2 regions of the Pseudoalteromonas sp. SA25 genome follow, and region 2 is predicted to be linked to the other one. Evidence: predicted binding sites of a transcription regulator. Region 2 holds the regulator's gene; the other holds the start of a gene.
The links. Region 2 encodes FliA, which starts transcription of late flagellar genes. Its sites were predicted from a motif close to CTAAAGNTNNNNNNNNNNNNGCCGATA; they were not measured.

Region 1: a site for FliA is predicted at 5,026-5,052, ahead of GQR45_RS16140 (DUF4402 domain-containing protein). Genes of this name have one in related genera too.

The regions. Positions count from the first base shown of each region.
Region 1 covers NZ_WTKV01000021.1:37,586-44,720, forward strand. Annotated here, with positions in the region: gene GQR45_RS16120 (SPOR domain-containing protein) at 1-99, opposite strand, end outside; gene GQR45_RS16125 (hypothetical protein) at 110-3,007, opposite strand; gene GQR45_RS16130 (fimbria/pilus periplasmic chaperone) at 3,042-3,872, opposite strand; gene GQR45_RS16135 (DUF4402 domain-containing protein) at 3,882-4,364, opposite strand; gene GQR45_RS16140 (DUF4402 domain-containing protein) at 4,368-4,970, opposite strand; gene GQR45_RS16145 (SPOR domain-containing protein) at 5,086-5,640, opposite strand; gene GQR45_RS16150 (SPOR domain-containing protein) at 6,011-6,694, opposite strand; gene galU (UTP--glucose-1-phosphate uridylyltransferase GalU) at 7,036-7,135, opposite strand, start outside.
Region 2 covers NZ_WTKV01000005.1:38,601-46,863, forward strand. Annotated here, with positions in the region: gene flhA (flagellar biosynthesis protein FlhA) at 1-1,198, shown strand, start outside; gene flhF (flagellar biosynthesis protein FlhF) at 1,220-2,701, shown strand; gene GQR45_RS05440 (MinD/ParA family protein) at 2,694-3,554, shown strand; gene GQR45_RS05445 (RNA polymerase sigma factor FliA) at 3,581-4,291, shown strand; gene cheY (chemotaxis response regulator CheY) at 4,332-4,715, shown strand; gene GQR45_RS05455 (protein phosphatase CheZ) at 4,733-5,506, shown strand; gene GQR45_RS05460 (chemotaxis protein CheA) at 5,522-7,729, shown strand; gene GQR45_RS05465 (chemotaxis response regulator protein-glutamate methylesterase) at 7,788-8,263, shown strand, end outside.

The DNA.
Region 1 (7,135 bases), on a different contig from region 2:
GTTGGTCTGAGTAGCACTACCATCAATTGCTTTATTATTCGCACAACCATAACTTAGCAACATTGCACTGATTATAAATATACATTGAACTCTTTTCATCCTAATTCCTTTAATGGAGTATTTTATGTGTTTCAACAACACACTTTAATCCTTGCGCTTTTACTGAGTCGCATACAGAAATAAGCTCTGGCGAACTGTTTGTTGCGTACGCTAAGGCTAAAATAAATTTATTTTTAGCTTTATCATGCATATAAAAAGCTTCTTGCTGCTCTATTCGTGGTGCTATTAAACGGTAATAAATTTTTAAGATATTTAACGAATTAAAACTTCCTGCATTGGCAATGCTTCCAGTTGTTGCACTGAGCGCCTTTAATGTTAAATCAACACCCATTACTACATCTCCTTGAGGCGATAAATTAACTATTATATTTTGAGTGTTTTTTAGCTGCTTGCGTTGTTTATATTCATCATCAATTACTGCTTTATACTGCCCCGGTTTAAGGTCTGTAAATAAATAATAGCCATCATATGCTGCTTGAGTTTGTGCAACTTGATCCCCTTTCTCATTCAACAGCGCTATATTTGCAAAGGGTTGGATCTGTGTTGTATCACCTTTTTGTTGATAAACAACTCCCTCCACTTCACTTGCATTATTTAATGCGAAGTCCATATTCTCTACAAAACCAGCCCTTGGGGTAATAGAAAAACCCTCATTGGCTGGTATTAAAAACGGATCTTCAAAACTATTTCTATCAAGTATTATATCTGTTGTACGATTTGCTGGCATTGAAGTTAATAGCGCAACGCCGTGTTCGTCTGTAATTGCTTGACGATAATTGTGAACGCCTTTTACTTTTACGCCGGCAACGCCGTGCTCATCATCATCCATAATACCGTTATTATTTTGATCTAAGAATACGCGTAACATTAAGCTACCCGTGTTAGTTAAGCTGCGCTTAGAGACAAAATATGTATTGTGTTCAACATCAAAACCTAAGCTAAAACGGCTATAAATACCGAGCCGCCAATCATCGTTACTGTTGTAGTTTAAGTTACTCGTTAAACTAAACTTGTCGCTTTGCCAATTGAGCCCTAATTCGGCCGATTGAATATTATTACGAAGTGAATCAGTTAAAGTAAGTTCCGCTTGTAAATCTCGGCCCAAGTTGCGGCTAAACTCAGCCTCGTAACTAACAAGCTCACTTACTGGCGATATACTATAATCTATACCAAACCTTGTGTAGGTTCTCCCAAAGCGCTTTTGAAAACGTGTTGTTCCAAAAGTACTCTTAGAGCTATCGTCTTGTTGCCACAGCAATTGGTTACTTAGTGCAAATCCTGAGTATGAGTAGTTGAACTGGTTGCGTACTTGTTTAAAACGCCCTCTAATATCACTATCGTTATATAGGACGTTATTTTGATAAGAAAGGCGTCCATAGGTATTATTCATTAGCCCACCAGCTAAATTTATTTGGTAGCTGTTAAAATCTTGCTGCTGTTCGTCGGTACGATTTGTAGCGCTAAAAAGTAGTGATTGTTCGGCAATTTGAGTTCGGGCTGTAAATTCAAATTCTTGTTCATTGTTATTATTTTTTTCAACATTCGCATTTAATAATAATCGGTCAAACAAGCTTATGTTGGTACCAAATGCATACTTAAGTAGATCGTCATCCGTGTTTTTTTGACCTGATGTAGCAGTGTATACAGATATATTATCTGTAAGCCCTTGCTCATATCTACCCGCAACTTGCCAACCCTGACCCTGCGAGCTTGAAACATTGTTATTTAGTAACTGCTTGCCTTGTTCAGTAACCGACAATTCATAGTGACCTTGTCCCTGCTTAAGTTGATTTCCGTCCACAAAGTAATATTCACTTTTACGCTCAACTTGACCTTGAGGCCCATAAAAAATAAGCTCAAAATTATTAGCTCCAAATAATAGGTTTATATTATCAAAAATATAACGCCCATCTGCGAGGCTAAGCTGCTGGTCTATTAATATTTCATTACGATACAGCTCTACATCCCAACCTGGCTGTATAGCACCGCTTAAGTTAACTTGATTATTGACTATTTTTCTATTGGTTACATTATTAGAAACTTTAACACCTCGGGCATACTGACTACTGTAGCTATTACCCACTTGCGTGGCGATAACATCACCAAAAGATATTTCAGTAGGCATGAAGCTGTTTTTTATTTCTTTGTCTAAGTTTTGCTTTGTAAACGTTAACCTAGAGTTGGTAAGTAAGTCAGTACTTCGTCCAGACAAAAAATACTCTGCAGATAAATACGCAAAGTCTTGAGTGCCTAAAAGTGAATAGTTCGTAGAATGTCTATCATCGCTCGCGGTAAAATTTAGTTGTAAGTCGGCAACCGGAGAAGATAGCGCTTTATATGGGCTAGCTTTCCATGGCAGCGTAGGTGGCGATCTTTTGTTAGGTGATTTAAGGTTGCGCGACTGTCTGTATCTTTGTTGTTCAACCGGTAAGGGGCTCTCTGAGCTTATAAGTAATTCTAAATCTGGGTAATCAATATTAAACTCTAGATTTAAAGCATTATGTAAACTTTGAATATCTACATAAATATCATCTTCAATGGTAATTTGATTTTTTGCTAATAAGTAGCTCTGTGTAGGACTAGTAAATACAGCGGGTGTAACCGCTGCATTTAGAAAAAGAGGTTGTTGATTTGCTCCAACACCTTGAGCAATTCGATTGCTAGCATCAACATTCATTGCAAATTGTAGAATATCAAATAAGTCGCTTAAACTAACTTGTACACTTTGCTCGCTTTTAATTGCTGCAACTTCACCTAAGTAGTATGAGTTTAAATAAAGCGAAAGTATTAATAACTCGCCTGTGGCGATTCGCTGTTGCTGATTTTCTTTGTTTTTATAATCAATTACTTCAACGGGCTTAGTTAGCTTTAGTTCAATTGCGCGTAGTGTTGTTAAAGCATCCCCCACGGAAGAATTAGGATTAGCTATTACACTATTACTAAGCAAACTACTTATGCTTAGTAATAGTGCATACAATAAATTATTTAGCGTCATTCACTGTTAAAACATTAAGTGATTGTGAGGTTAAAGGCAGAGTGTATTGTGCAAATGTAAGGTCTTTATATTCTTGACTGCCTTCATATTTAAAAATGACTTTTCCTGCTTTATCTAAATTTTTGTCACTAAATAAACTAAGGGTTACAAACGCATTATCCACTTCAGGATAAATACTTAAATTACCAATTTCTGCAATTTTAACTTGCTCGTTATTACTATCAACAAAGTAAGCACTTAATTTACCGTAGCTACTAAACTTACCTTCTCGTTTTATATTCAATAAAAACTGAGGACGTTGATTGCTTTCATTTAGCACTAGCTTAGCTTGCTCTATGGCAACTTCTGGCTGTTTCATGCCTTTACGTAACAAAATAGGAATGCTGTAGCTCATAATCATATTAACTTTTATTGAGCTTGTTTTATTAGTATTTTCACCAGGCAATGCTTGAAATAGAAGATGAGAGCGGTACTCACCAGAAGCTAGGCCTTTAGGTTTACGTATTGCTATTTTTACTGTTTGTTTTTCACCAGGTGCTAAACGCATTTGTTTTGGTGACAAACGTGCCATTGAACTTAAACTTTCGCTTGTAGCCTCTGCCAACTGTATGTAGCCACCGCTAGGTTGCGCTTGCTTCTCACTCCATAAAACACGATATGTTTGATATTCATCACCCGTATTAATTACGGTAACTTTAGCGGTTCGTTGACGTTCATCAAAACTAATACGGGTTGGAGAGATAAGTAAATTTGCGTATGCATTTTTTCCTAAAATACATACACTCAGTGCGAGCAGCACTACAACTTTATAAAGCATGTTTTTCCTTTAGTAATCAATCGTAATTTCTAATTGGGTGTCAGTAATAAAACTACCATCTAAGTAACTTTGGCTAGTCCCTGTCGTTATTAAACGGCCACCTACTTTGAGTAAAAGCTCTCCAAACTCATCGCTAGTTTGCGTTCTTGGTAAATCCACTAATACAACCGAAAACTTGGCACTATTAGCTCCAAGTACTTCACTTTGCAATGTAGAGTCACTCATTTTGTTAAACGATATTTGAGTAAGCGGAGGTAAATCGGTAAATAAAAGTTCTGCGGGATTCCCCTCAGTTAATACGTAAATACTACCAAATGTGGTTGTTTCACCTTCATGGCTAATGGTTATAGAGCTTAAAGTATTATTTTGAGGGATAACTAAAGTGCCAAAATTAAGCGCTTCTTGTTGTATGCTTGCGCTATAGGCTTGCTCGCTAAACATTAACGAAAGCCAAGCAGAAACATACAAAAAGCGCATTGTTTGTTTAAACACTAATTAATATGACACTTCAATATTAAAGCTACCAGAATACTCACCATCAGGGTAATCCACACTTGATGCGTTTGATGAAGTAGAAAGAGTCGCGCCTATATTAAATGATACAGCGCCATCAACGCCAGCTTGTAGGTTGGGCGTAGCACTTGTATATAATCCACCAGCATTAGTACCGCTCGTTATAAAGTAAGTCCAAGCACCTACAGTAAAATCAGGTTCATTCAACCCTTGACCAGCTAAAGGTTGTACTAAAGTATTTACTGGGTCGCTAATGGTTAAAATAGAATTTGGTACTACATCTGACACACTAAAAGCACCCGCTTCACCACCTTCAATTATTGATATAGTTGCCACATTACCAGCAGCGTCTTCTTGCGAGGTAACATTAGTTGCATCAGGATCAGGATGAACTGTAAGCGTAGCTTGCAGATTGCCTGATGGATCTGAAATAGCACGAATAGTACCAAAATTTAAATCGTTATCTTTTGTGAGTACTACAGCATTTTGTACTGTTACTTTCGCTTCAAATGACTCTGTAGCAGCATAAGTGCTAAACGAGCTGACCACGGTGGCTACAGCTAATGCAGATAAATAAAACTTCATGCTAAATCCTTATAAGAAAATGGGCTTTATCAAATATTTGCCCAACTATAGTTAGTATCGACTATTAGTACAAATACTTTAATACTATATAAGTTTAAAAGGCCTAATTTATTAATTATATTGGTTTTCCGACAAAAGCAGCAATATTACATGCTTGATCAAGCTGATTAGCTAAATAACAAAACGCACTTACTTGAGCATCGTTTTTAAATGGACCTACACGTAATCCATACAAAGTCATATTATTATTTTTACGTTCAAACATAGTAAAATTAAATTGAGTAAATGCACTGGGGTATAATTGCTTAAGCCTTTCGACTCTTGCTTTAACAAGCTCTGGCTTTAAATACCAACCAAGCTGTGCTCCAATTTTAGTTTCATCTGTTAAGGTGAGTTCTGAATTTTGTAAGTTTGGTGTTTTTACTTCGGGAGTGTTATTTAGTGCCGTCGGTTCCAAATTCTGTGAAGGCTGATTACCATAGGTGATATCGGTTTTACTTTGCATGAGTAAAGGAGGGTTTTCAGTTAATTCACTTCGAGACGATAACGCCATAATTAACAGCTGTAAATCATCTTCCATAGCAGTTAAACGACCAATGCTTTCTTGCTGTAAGTGCCACTGCGAAACATACTCTTTTACTTGTTTATCAGTTATTAAAGAATGCTGCACGCTCTCGTTATTTACAGTTGCGCTGCTACATCCATATAAATAAAAAGATAAGAATAAAACTGATATTAAATGACAAGACTTAAAATACCGCATTGCAAAAGCACTCTACTAACCAAGATAATAAATCAAAGCAAATTTTGCGCCACTTTATAGCAACTTTTTAATTAAGTAGTCTATTTTGAAGTAAGAAAAGCCATATCGATAATAAGGCAAAATTTCATCATTTAGTTGGTATCACTAATTGCTGCTGCATTGCTCTACCTCCTGCATTCATGCAGTCGTATATCAAAAATTATTAGCAAAGTTAGCGTCAGGTCTAATCCTTCAAATTGATTAGGTATTATTGCAGATTGATATTACATACTGTGAGCTACAGCTTTACTGGCTTATCGGTGTAGTTACTTACTATGCAATCGAGTTTATATAACTTGAATACGTCACAGTCTGCTTTTGCATTTTTAAAGTTTTGGTAAGAGCCAAGTTTTAGCCTGTAAAACATTTTGTCGTTTATTTTGGCGGTTTCTACGTTAGTCAATATTTTGTCTCTAAACAACGGCGCTGCTTTAGTATTTAGCTCTTGCCATGCTTTAGCCACACCTTGCTCTGAGTCAACCGAAGCTACCTGTAAAGCAAATACATGTTTAGGTTTATTTAATTTTACAGTTTGTTTTTTATTACTGTAATTTTGTTTAACTTGTTGGCGTGATTTAACATTACGTGTGTTTCGTGGTGAGCGTACAGACTTGCTGCTATACCCTTGATTAGACTGCGCAATAGCTTTGCTGTTTATAATATCAATATGATTTACGAGGTAAGTTATTTCTTTTTCTAATCTTAAAATTCGCTCTATGCCTTCACGAGCTTGTTGCCACTGCATTGCGGCATCTTTTAGCTGAGCAAGTTCAAGGGCTGTAATTGATACGTAGTCAGGCGAGTTACTTTGAGGTTGTTCATCAATGGTTTTTATTTCAGGCGAGACGCTGCATGCTGTACCAAATAAAAGCATTAGCAAGCTAAGTAAAAGCCCAATGTTATTTTTTTTATATATAAACATGTATTAGTTGTCCTGAAAGCAGTGTTTTTACACTACATTTCAGTTAAACATTCTCACAAGAAAGCGTTTAACTTTATTTAAGCTGTGAGCTATAAAACTTAGCTCTTCGCATGCTTGTCAGTATTTCGTAAAACACAATGCTGCATACTCCACCCCTTCCTTGAGAGCATTATTTAATACAAATTCAATGCCAATTAACACAAACTTTACAACATAAATAACAATATGTCTGTAATGACTTAAAAACTTTTATTTTAGAGCTATTCCTTTCCTTACTTCTATCCTAATAAAACTCATGAAAAAGGCGCCGATATAGGCGCCTTTCATGTTTTCGTTAACTGTTAAATCAGTTTTTTAATAAATGATTTTAATTCATCGGCAAATTCATCGCGACGAAGTGCAAACTCAATCGTTGCTTTTAAGTAACCAATTTTACTTCCA
Region 2 (8,263 bases):
TATGCCGCATTTTGCTTTTTTAAGTTTAGGTGCGTTATTGGGTTATTTAGCTTACTACACACAGCAAACTAAGTTAAAAGCCGCTGCAGCAGAAGCCGAAGAGGCCGCCAGTGGCGGAAGCGCTGCAACAGGTATTGCCAATAAACAAGAGCAAAAAGAACTTGGTTGGGATGATGTTCAGCAGGTTGACGTAATTGGCCTAGAAGTAGGTTACAGATTAATTCCGTTGGTAGATCAATCTCAAGGTGGTGAGTTACTTAATCGTATAAAAGGTGTACGTAAAAAGCTTTCTCAAGAACTTGGCTTTTTAGTACCACCTGTTCATATTCGCGATAATTTAGAGCTTGACCCTAATGCTTACAGAATAACGCTAATGGGTGTTTCAACAGGTGAAAGCGAACTTAAACATGGCGACGAGTTAGCGATTAACCCAGGGCAAGTATTTGGTCCTATTAAAGGGGTTGAAACTAAAGATCCTGCGTTTGGCCTTGATGCAGTATGGATCAAGCCTGATCAAAAAGATGAAGCGCAATCACTAGGTTATACCGTTGTAGATTCAGCCACGGTAGTCGCCACTCATATTAGCCAGTTATTAACTAACAGTGCGGCGTTGCTACTAGGGCATGAAGAAGTTCAAAACCTGCTTGATATGCTTGCTAAAAGCCATCCTCGCTTAGTGGAAGGACTAGTACCTGATGTGTTGCCATTAACTGCAATTGTAAAAGTACTGCAAAATTTATTGAATGAAGGTGTAGCTATTCGCGATATGCGCTCAATTGTTCAAACCCTTGTTGAGTATGGTCCGCGTAGCCAAGACCCTGATGTATTAACGGCTGCAGTGCGTATTTCTCTGCGTCGGTTAATTGTTCAAGATGCGGTTGGCATGTCATCAGAAATCCCTGTCATAACCTTGGCACCTGAGTTGGAACAGATGTTGCATCAGTCATTACAAAATGCAGGCGATGAAGGTGCCGGTATTGAGCCTGGACTTGCAGAGCGACTTCAAGTGTCATTGACACAAGCGCATCAAAATCAAGAAATGGCCGGTGAACCTTCTATATTGCTAACGTCAGGAATGTTACGCACTGTGTTATCTCGTTTTGTTAAGTACACCATTCCAGGATTGAGAGTGATGTCTTATCAAGAGGTACCAGACGAAAGACAGATCAAGATTGTTAGCTCTGTAGGCCAACAATAAGATTTTAACAGGGGTTGAATCATGAAAATTAAACGTTTTTTTGCTAAAGATATGCGCACAGCACTTAAAGAAGTTAAAGATGAGTTAGGTGTTGATGCGGTTATTATGTCAAATAAGAAGCTGGCTAACGGTGTAGAAATTGTAGCGGCAGTTGATTATGACAAAGCAGCTCCTAAAGTAGCAGCGCAACCACAACGTACTGCAGAGCCGCGTGCTCAAGCACCACAGCAAAGTATGCATAATTTTGTAAAACCAGAGCCTCAGCGTGCCAAACCAGAGCCGCAAGCAAAAGTGGCTGACAGCCTACAGGCTTTGTTAGAGCGCCAATCACCGCGTCCTCGCTCCCCTGAACTTGCATCAATGTTTTCACAATCAGGTATTGATACTACCGATAACTATCAAGAACCAGTTATGGAACAGCGTACTAAAAATATGTTTGCTCCTGAAAATGCAGCGCCAGTTCGTCCACAAACTCAAGCGGATAGCTTAGGTTTTGATGATTTAGACAGCGACTTTGATGATTTAGATAGTCCAGTAACTGCTCGCCAACAAACACCCAATAATGAAAGCGAAGAAATGACAACAATGCGTGAAGAAATGAACGCAATTCGTCAATTACTTGAGCATCAAGTATCAGGCTTAATGCAGCAAGATATGGCGCGTCGCGATCCAACACGCGCTTGCATGGTTGACCGCTTAGTCGGTATGGGTATTGATAAAGAAGTAGCGCAACAAATGGCATGTTTTGTACCTGATGATGTATCTCGTAAGCAAGGCTGGAAAGCGTTGTTAACGATGGTCGAAGATCAAATGCAAACAACCAATAATGAAATACTTCGCCAAGGTGGTGTATATGCGTTAGTGGGTCCAACAGGTGTTGGTAAAACAACAACAGTTGCTAAGCTTGCAGCGTTAGGCGCACAAAAATATGGCGCTGATAAAGTGGCCTTAATAACCACTGATACATACAGAATTGGTGCATATGAACAGCTTGCTACTTACGGCCGTATTATTGGTTGTGGTGTAAAGCAAGTTAAAGATGCTAATGAATTAGCTGAAGTTTTATATCATTTACGAAATAAACGTCTAGTATTAATTGATACAGCAGGTATGAGTCAGCGAGATTTACGTTTAACTGAGCAGTTAAACACGTTAATGCGTAACCAACGTGTGGATATTCGCAGCTACTTAGTACTAAGCGCGACGGCACAAATTAATGTATTACAAGAAACAGTACGTCACTTTAAAAAAGTACAATTAAGTGGTTGTATTTTCACTAAGTTAGATGAATCATTAAGTTTGGGTGAGATTATTAGTATTGCGATTCAAAATCGCCTTCCAATAGGGTATCTTACTAACGGTCAACGAGTGCCAGAAGATATTCGTGTTGCAAATGCTGAAAAACTAGTGAAAAAGGCTGAGCAGTTATATTTAAAAAGAACAAAAGCACAACATTCAAGGCACCAAGCAGTGGCGCCAAGTACAGTAGGGATGTATGATTAACACAGTATTAGATCAAGCAAGCGGCCTGCGCAAAATGAGTCAAAACAATAACAACGGCGTAAAAGTTATCGCTGTAACCGGTGGTAAAGGTGGGGTGGGGAAAACAAATGTTTCTCTAAATACCGCTATTGCACTAGGGCAACAAGGTAATAGAGTATTAGTGCTGGATGCTGACTTAGGTTTAGCAAACTGTGATGTGATGCTTGGTTTACGTGTAGAGCGCAATTTATCACACGTTTTGTCAGGTGAATGTGAGCTTGACGAGATTTTAGTTGAAGGGCCTGCTGGTATTAAAATTGTACCCGCTACATCGGGCTCGCAAAGTATGGTTGAATTATCGCCATCTGAGCATGCCGGGCTAATTCGTGCATTTAGCGAATTGAATACCGAATTTGATATTTTAATTGTAGATACAGCCGCTGGTATTTCAGACATGGTGCTAAGCTTCTCACGAGCAGCACAAGATGTAATGGTTGTAGTGTGCGATGAACCAACATCAATAACCGATGCTTACGCACTTATTAAAGTATTAAGCCGCGAGCACGGTGTTTATAAGTTCAAAATTGTTGCCAATATGGTCCGCAGTATGCGTGAAGGCACTGAATTGTTTGCAAAACTATCTAAAGTTACCGATCGCTTTTTAGATGTTTCAATGGAGCTAGTAGCAACGGTTCCTTATGACGAAAATATGCGCAAAGCAACACGTCGCCAAAAGGTGATTGTTGAGCTCTTTCCAAGTTCGCCAGCCGCTCTCGCGTTTAAAGCGCTGGCGACAAAAGCAGTTAAATGGCCAATACCAAATCAACCATCTGGGCATTTAGAGTTTTTCATTGAGAAACTAGTAAACGGCTAATTATGACAACATTGGTGAATAGAGCTATGGGATATCAATCAACACAAAACTTAAATGTGATTGTTGAGAAACATGCATCACTTGTTAAAAAAGTGGCATGTCATCTAATTGCTCGATTACCACCTAGCGTTCAGCTTGATGATTTAATTCAATCAGGAATGATAGGTTTAATAGAAGCTTCAAAAAACTTTGATGCAACAAAAGGCGCAAGCTTTGAAACCTTCGCCGGTATTCGTATTCGCGGGGCTATGCTTGATGAAATGCGTCGTGGTGATTGGGCTCCTCGTTCAGTACACCGTAAAAGCCGACAAGTTGCAGAAGCAATTACTGGGCTCGAAAGCAGTCTGAATCGCGAACCAACAGATACAGAAGTTGCTGAAAAACTTGAAATTTCACTCAATGAGTACCATCATATCTTAAATGATGTTAATACCAGTAAAGTATTAGGCATAGAAGACCTTGGTGTAGATGAGGATGTTATTACTCCCGTAGGCCAAGATTTAGCGCTAGACAAACCTTTTAATAATGTTAAAAATGATCGGTTTAATGAGTCTTTGCTAAATGCAATAAAGTCATTACCAGAGCGTGATGCAATGGTACTTTCTTTATACTATAACGATGAAATGAATTTAAAAGAAATAGGACATATACTCGATGTAAGCGAATCGCGTGTAAGTCAGATACATGGTCAGGCGATGATTAAGCTTAAAGCTAAAATCAATGACTGGATAAACTAGTAGTAAGTAAACTAAGGTTAATACCTCACTGGGGGATGTTTTGGATAAAAACATGAAAATTCTTGTAGTTGATGATTTTTCAACGATGAGACGAATTATAAAAAACCTATTACGTGACTTAGGTTTCACTAATGTTCAAGAAGCTGATGACGGGTCTACAGCTTTGCCTATGTTACAAAATCAAGTATTTGATTTTGTGGTTACAGATTGGAATATGCCGGGAATGCAAGGTATTGACCTTTTAAGAGCAATTCGTGCAGATGATAAGTTAAAACATATCCCTGTACTGATGGTAACGGCAGAAGCTAAAAAAGAACAAATAATAGCTGCAGCGCAAGCTGGCGTTAATGGTTATATTGTTAAGCCATTTACGGCTGGAACATTAAAAACTAAATTAGAAAAAGTATTTGAACGCTTAGGCTAATGATGGGGGAGAGGCTTATGTCAGCACCAGCTGCGCCTCAAATAACGTTAGAACAAGCTCGTCAACTCGTCATTTATTTAGAAAACGATGAGCAAGATAAAGCTAATCAGTTGATTTTAGAGACAGCTTCGCAAGAGCAGTCTAAATTATTTGCTGAAGTTGGGAAGTTGACTCGTCAACTGCACGAAGCACTTAAAAGCTTTGAGCTTGATACTCGCTTAACTAACATAACGACAGATGCGATTCCAGATGCTAAAAAGCGGCTTAATTATGTTATAGAAATGACAGAAAATGCGGCTAATAAAACAATGGATGCTGTTGAGGCTAGTTTACCTATAGCTCAGCAACTTGCAGATGAAATATCTCATATCAAACCGACATGGGATCGTTTAATGAGCCGGGAGATTGAGCTTGGTGAGTTTAAACAACTTTGCCATAGTATCGATAAGTTTATGAATAACTCTCATCATAAAACGGATGAGCTTCAAAGCTTAATGACAAATGTACTAATGGCTCAAGACTATCAAGACTTAACAGGTCAAGTTATTCGCCGTGTTATAGAACTTGTTAGAGAAGTAGAAGAAAGCTTACTTCATCTTTTAACAGCGTTTGCTGAACAAGATGACAGTGACAACACAGCGAATAAAGTAGAACAACAAAAAATAAAAGAACCAGTTGCCACACAAACTTTAGCAGGTCCTGAAGGCCCTATTATTGATAAAGAATCGCGTAATGATGTTGTATCTGATCAAGATGAAGTCGATGATCTTTTATCAAGTTTGGGCTTCTAAGAGGAGAGTAACTGCATGTTTGAAGTCGATGAAGATATTTTACAAGACTTTCTTGTAGAGGCAGGAGAAATCCTAGAGCTTTTATCTGAACAGTTAGTTGAACTGGAAAATAATCCAGAAGATACCGAGTTACTAAATGCCATATTTAGAGGCTTTCACACTGTAAAAGGTGGTGCAGGCTTTTTAGCTATGACAGAACTTGTTGATGCTTGCCACGGCGCTGAAAACGTATTTGATTTACTACGTCAAGGCGTGCGAACGGTCAATTCAGAGTTAATGGATGTTATTTTACAAGCGCTCGACACTATTAATGAAATGTTCGCGACTATCCAAAATAGGGATAAGCCAGAACCAGCAGACCCTGAGTTACTTCAAACCCTCCATATTTTGGGCCTACCTCCAACAGAAGCCGAGCTTAACGGAGTCGCTTCAGAAACTCACGTTGAACAACCTCTTGATGAAGTAGTTGATACGCCAATAGCTGATGAGGAAGATCCATTTGCATTTGATGAAATGTTTAGTGGAACTCCTTCGGTTAGTGACGCTGAAATAAACGAAATCACTGAAGATGAATTTGAAAACTTACTTGATGAACTACACGGTAAAGGACAAGGTCCTGCAGTTGAAAAGCCAGTAGCAAGTAGTAGTGATTTTAATGGTGATATTACTGATGATGAATTTGACAGCTTATTAGACGAGTTACATGGAGTTGGCAGTTTTGGTGAGGTTGCGAGTAAAGCACCTGAGCAAAGTAGTGCAGTTAAAGCGCCTGTAGAATCAGCTAAACCAGCGTCAAATACTGCTAATTCATCAGATGATGAAATTAGTGATGATGAATTTGAAGCGCTTCTCGATGAACTTCATGGCAAAGGCACTGCACCTAAATCAATAGAAAGCACTCCAGCTGTGAAACAGCCCAATATTCCAGCTAAACCAGCTGCAAAAACGAGTGTGCCTGTAAAAAAACCAGAACCTGTAAAAGCACCCGCTTCTAAACCGGTAGAAAAACCGGTTGCTAAAGCAGCGCCAGCAACGCCTAAAAAATCAGCGCCACCAGCAGCAGAGACGACAGTTCGCGTAGATACAAAACGACTTGACCAAATTATGAATATGGTTGGTGAGTTAGTACTTGTGCGAAATCGTTTGGTTAGTTTAGCGACCAACTCAGACAGTGAAGCAATGGGTAAAGCAATCTCTAACTTAGATGTAGTGACTGCTGATATTCAAGGCGCGGTTATGCAAACACGAATGCAACCAATTAAAAAGGTATTTGGTCGTTTCCCTCGCGTAGTACGCGATTTAGCACGCAGCTTAAACAAAGACATTGACTTACAACTTGTAGGTGAAGAAACCGATTTAGATAAAAACTTAGTGGAAGCACTAGCCGATCCGCTTGTGCATTTAGTTCGAAACTCAGTTGACCACGGTATTGAAATGCCAGCTGTTCGTGAGGCTGCCGGTAAGCCTAGAACAGGTAATGTTACTTTATCAGCGTCTCAGGAAGGCGACCATATTTTGTTGACCATTAAAGATGATGGCGCTGGTATGGATGCTGAGAAACTGAAAAAAATAGCAATTAGTAAAGGCGTACTCGACCACGATCAAGCGAGTCGACTTTCTGACACTGAAGCATACAACCTCATTTTTGCACCTGGCTTTTCTACAAAAGAAGAGATATCTGATATTTCAGGTCGTGGTGTTGGAATGGATGTGGTGAAAACTAAAATCACCCAATTAAACGGCTCTGTAAGTATTCAATCTGAGTTAGGCGTAGGTACCATTTTAGAGATAAAAGTACCACTTACCTTAGCTATATTACCGACCTTAATGGTAATTGTTGGCGCACAAACATTTGCGTTACCACTTGCAGGTGTTAGTGAAATATTCAACTTAGATTTAACGAAAACAAATGTGGTTGATGGGCAATTAACAATTATTGTGCGTAAAAAGGCAATACCATTATTCTACCTCGAGCACTGGTTAGTTAAAGGCTCAGATCGTTCACAGCGAAAAGCAAAAGGCCATGTAGTTATTGTGCAAATTGGTACGCAGCAAATTGGTTTTGTTGTTGACTCATTAATTGGCCAAGAAGAAGTTGTGATTAAGCCGCTTGATGCGTTACTTCAAGGAACACCAGGTATGGCAGGTGCTACAATAACTTCGGATGGTGGCATTGCACTGATTTTAGACGTTCCAAACATGTTAAAACATTACGCAGGCTAATAATAAAGTAGGTATATATTTAATATATACCTACGCATAAATTTAATAAGAGAGCTAAATGGCCGTTAAAGTTTTAGTTGTTGATGATTCAAGCTTTTTTCGCCGCAGGGTAAGCGAAATTCTTGAGCAAGATAGCGACATACAAGTTATAGGCTTTGCTGTGAATGGCAGAGAAGCTGTTGAAAAAGCAGCTCAGCTACGTCCAGATATGATCACTATGGATGTCGAAATGCCTGTGCTTGATGGTATTAGCGCAGTTAAAGAGATAATGGCGAGTAATCCAACCCCGATCTTAATGTTTTCATCACTAACACGTGATGGCGCAACAGCAACGTTTGATGCGCTAGATGCTGGAGCAATGGATTTTTTACCGAAAAAATTTGAAGACATTGCTCGCAATAATGAAGACGCTATAAAGCTTTTACAAAATAAAGTGAAAGATATAGGGCGAAGACGTTTACCGCGAACGTTTAAAGCTGCAACACCACCTAAGCTAGTAATATCAACTAAACCGATAACAAGCTCACTTTCGCA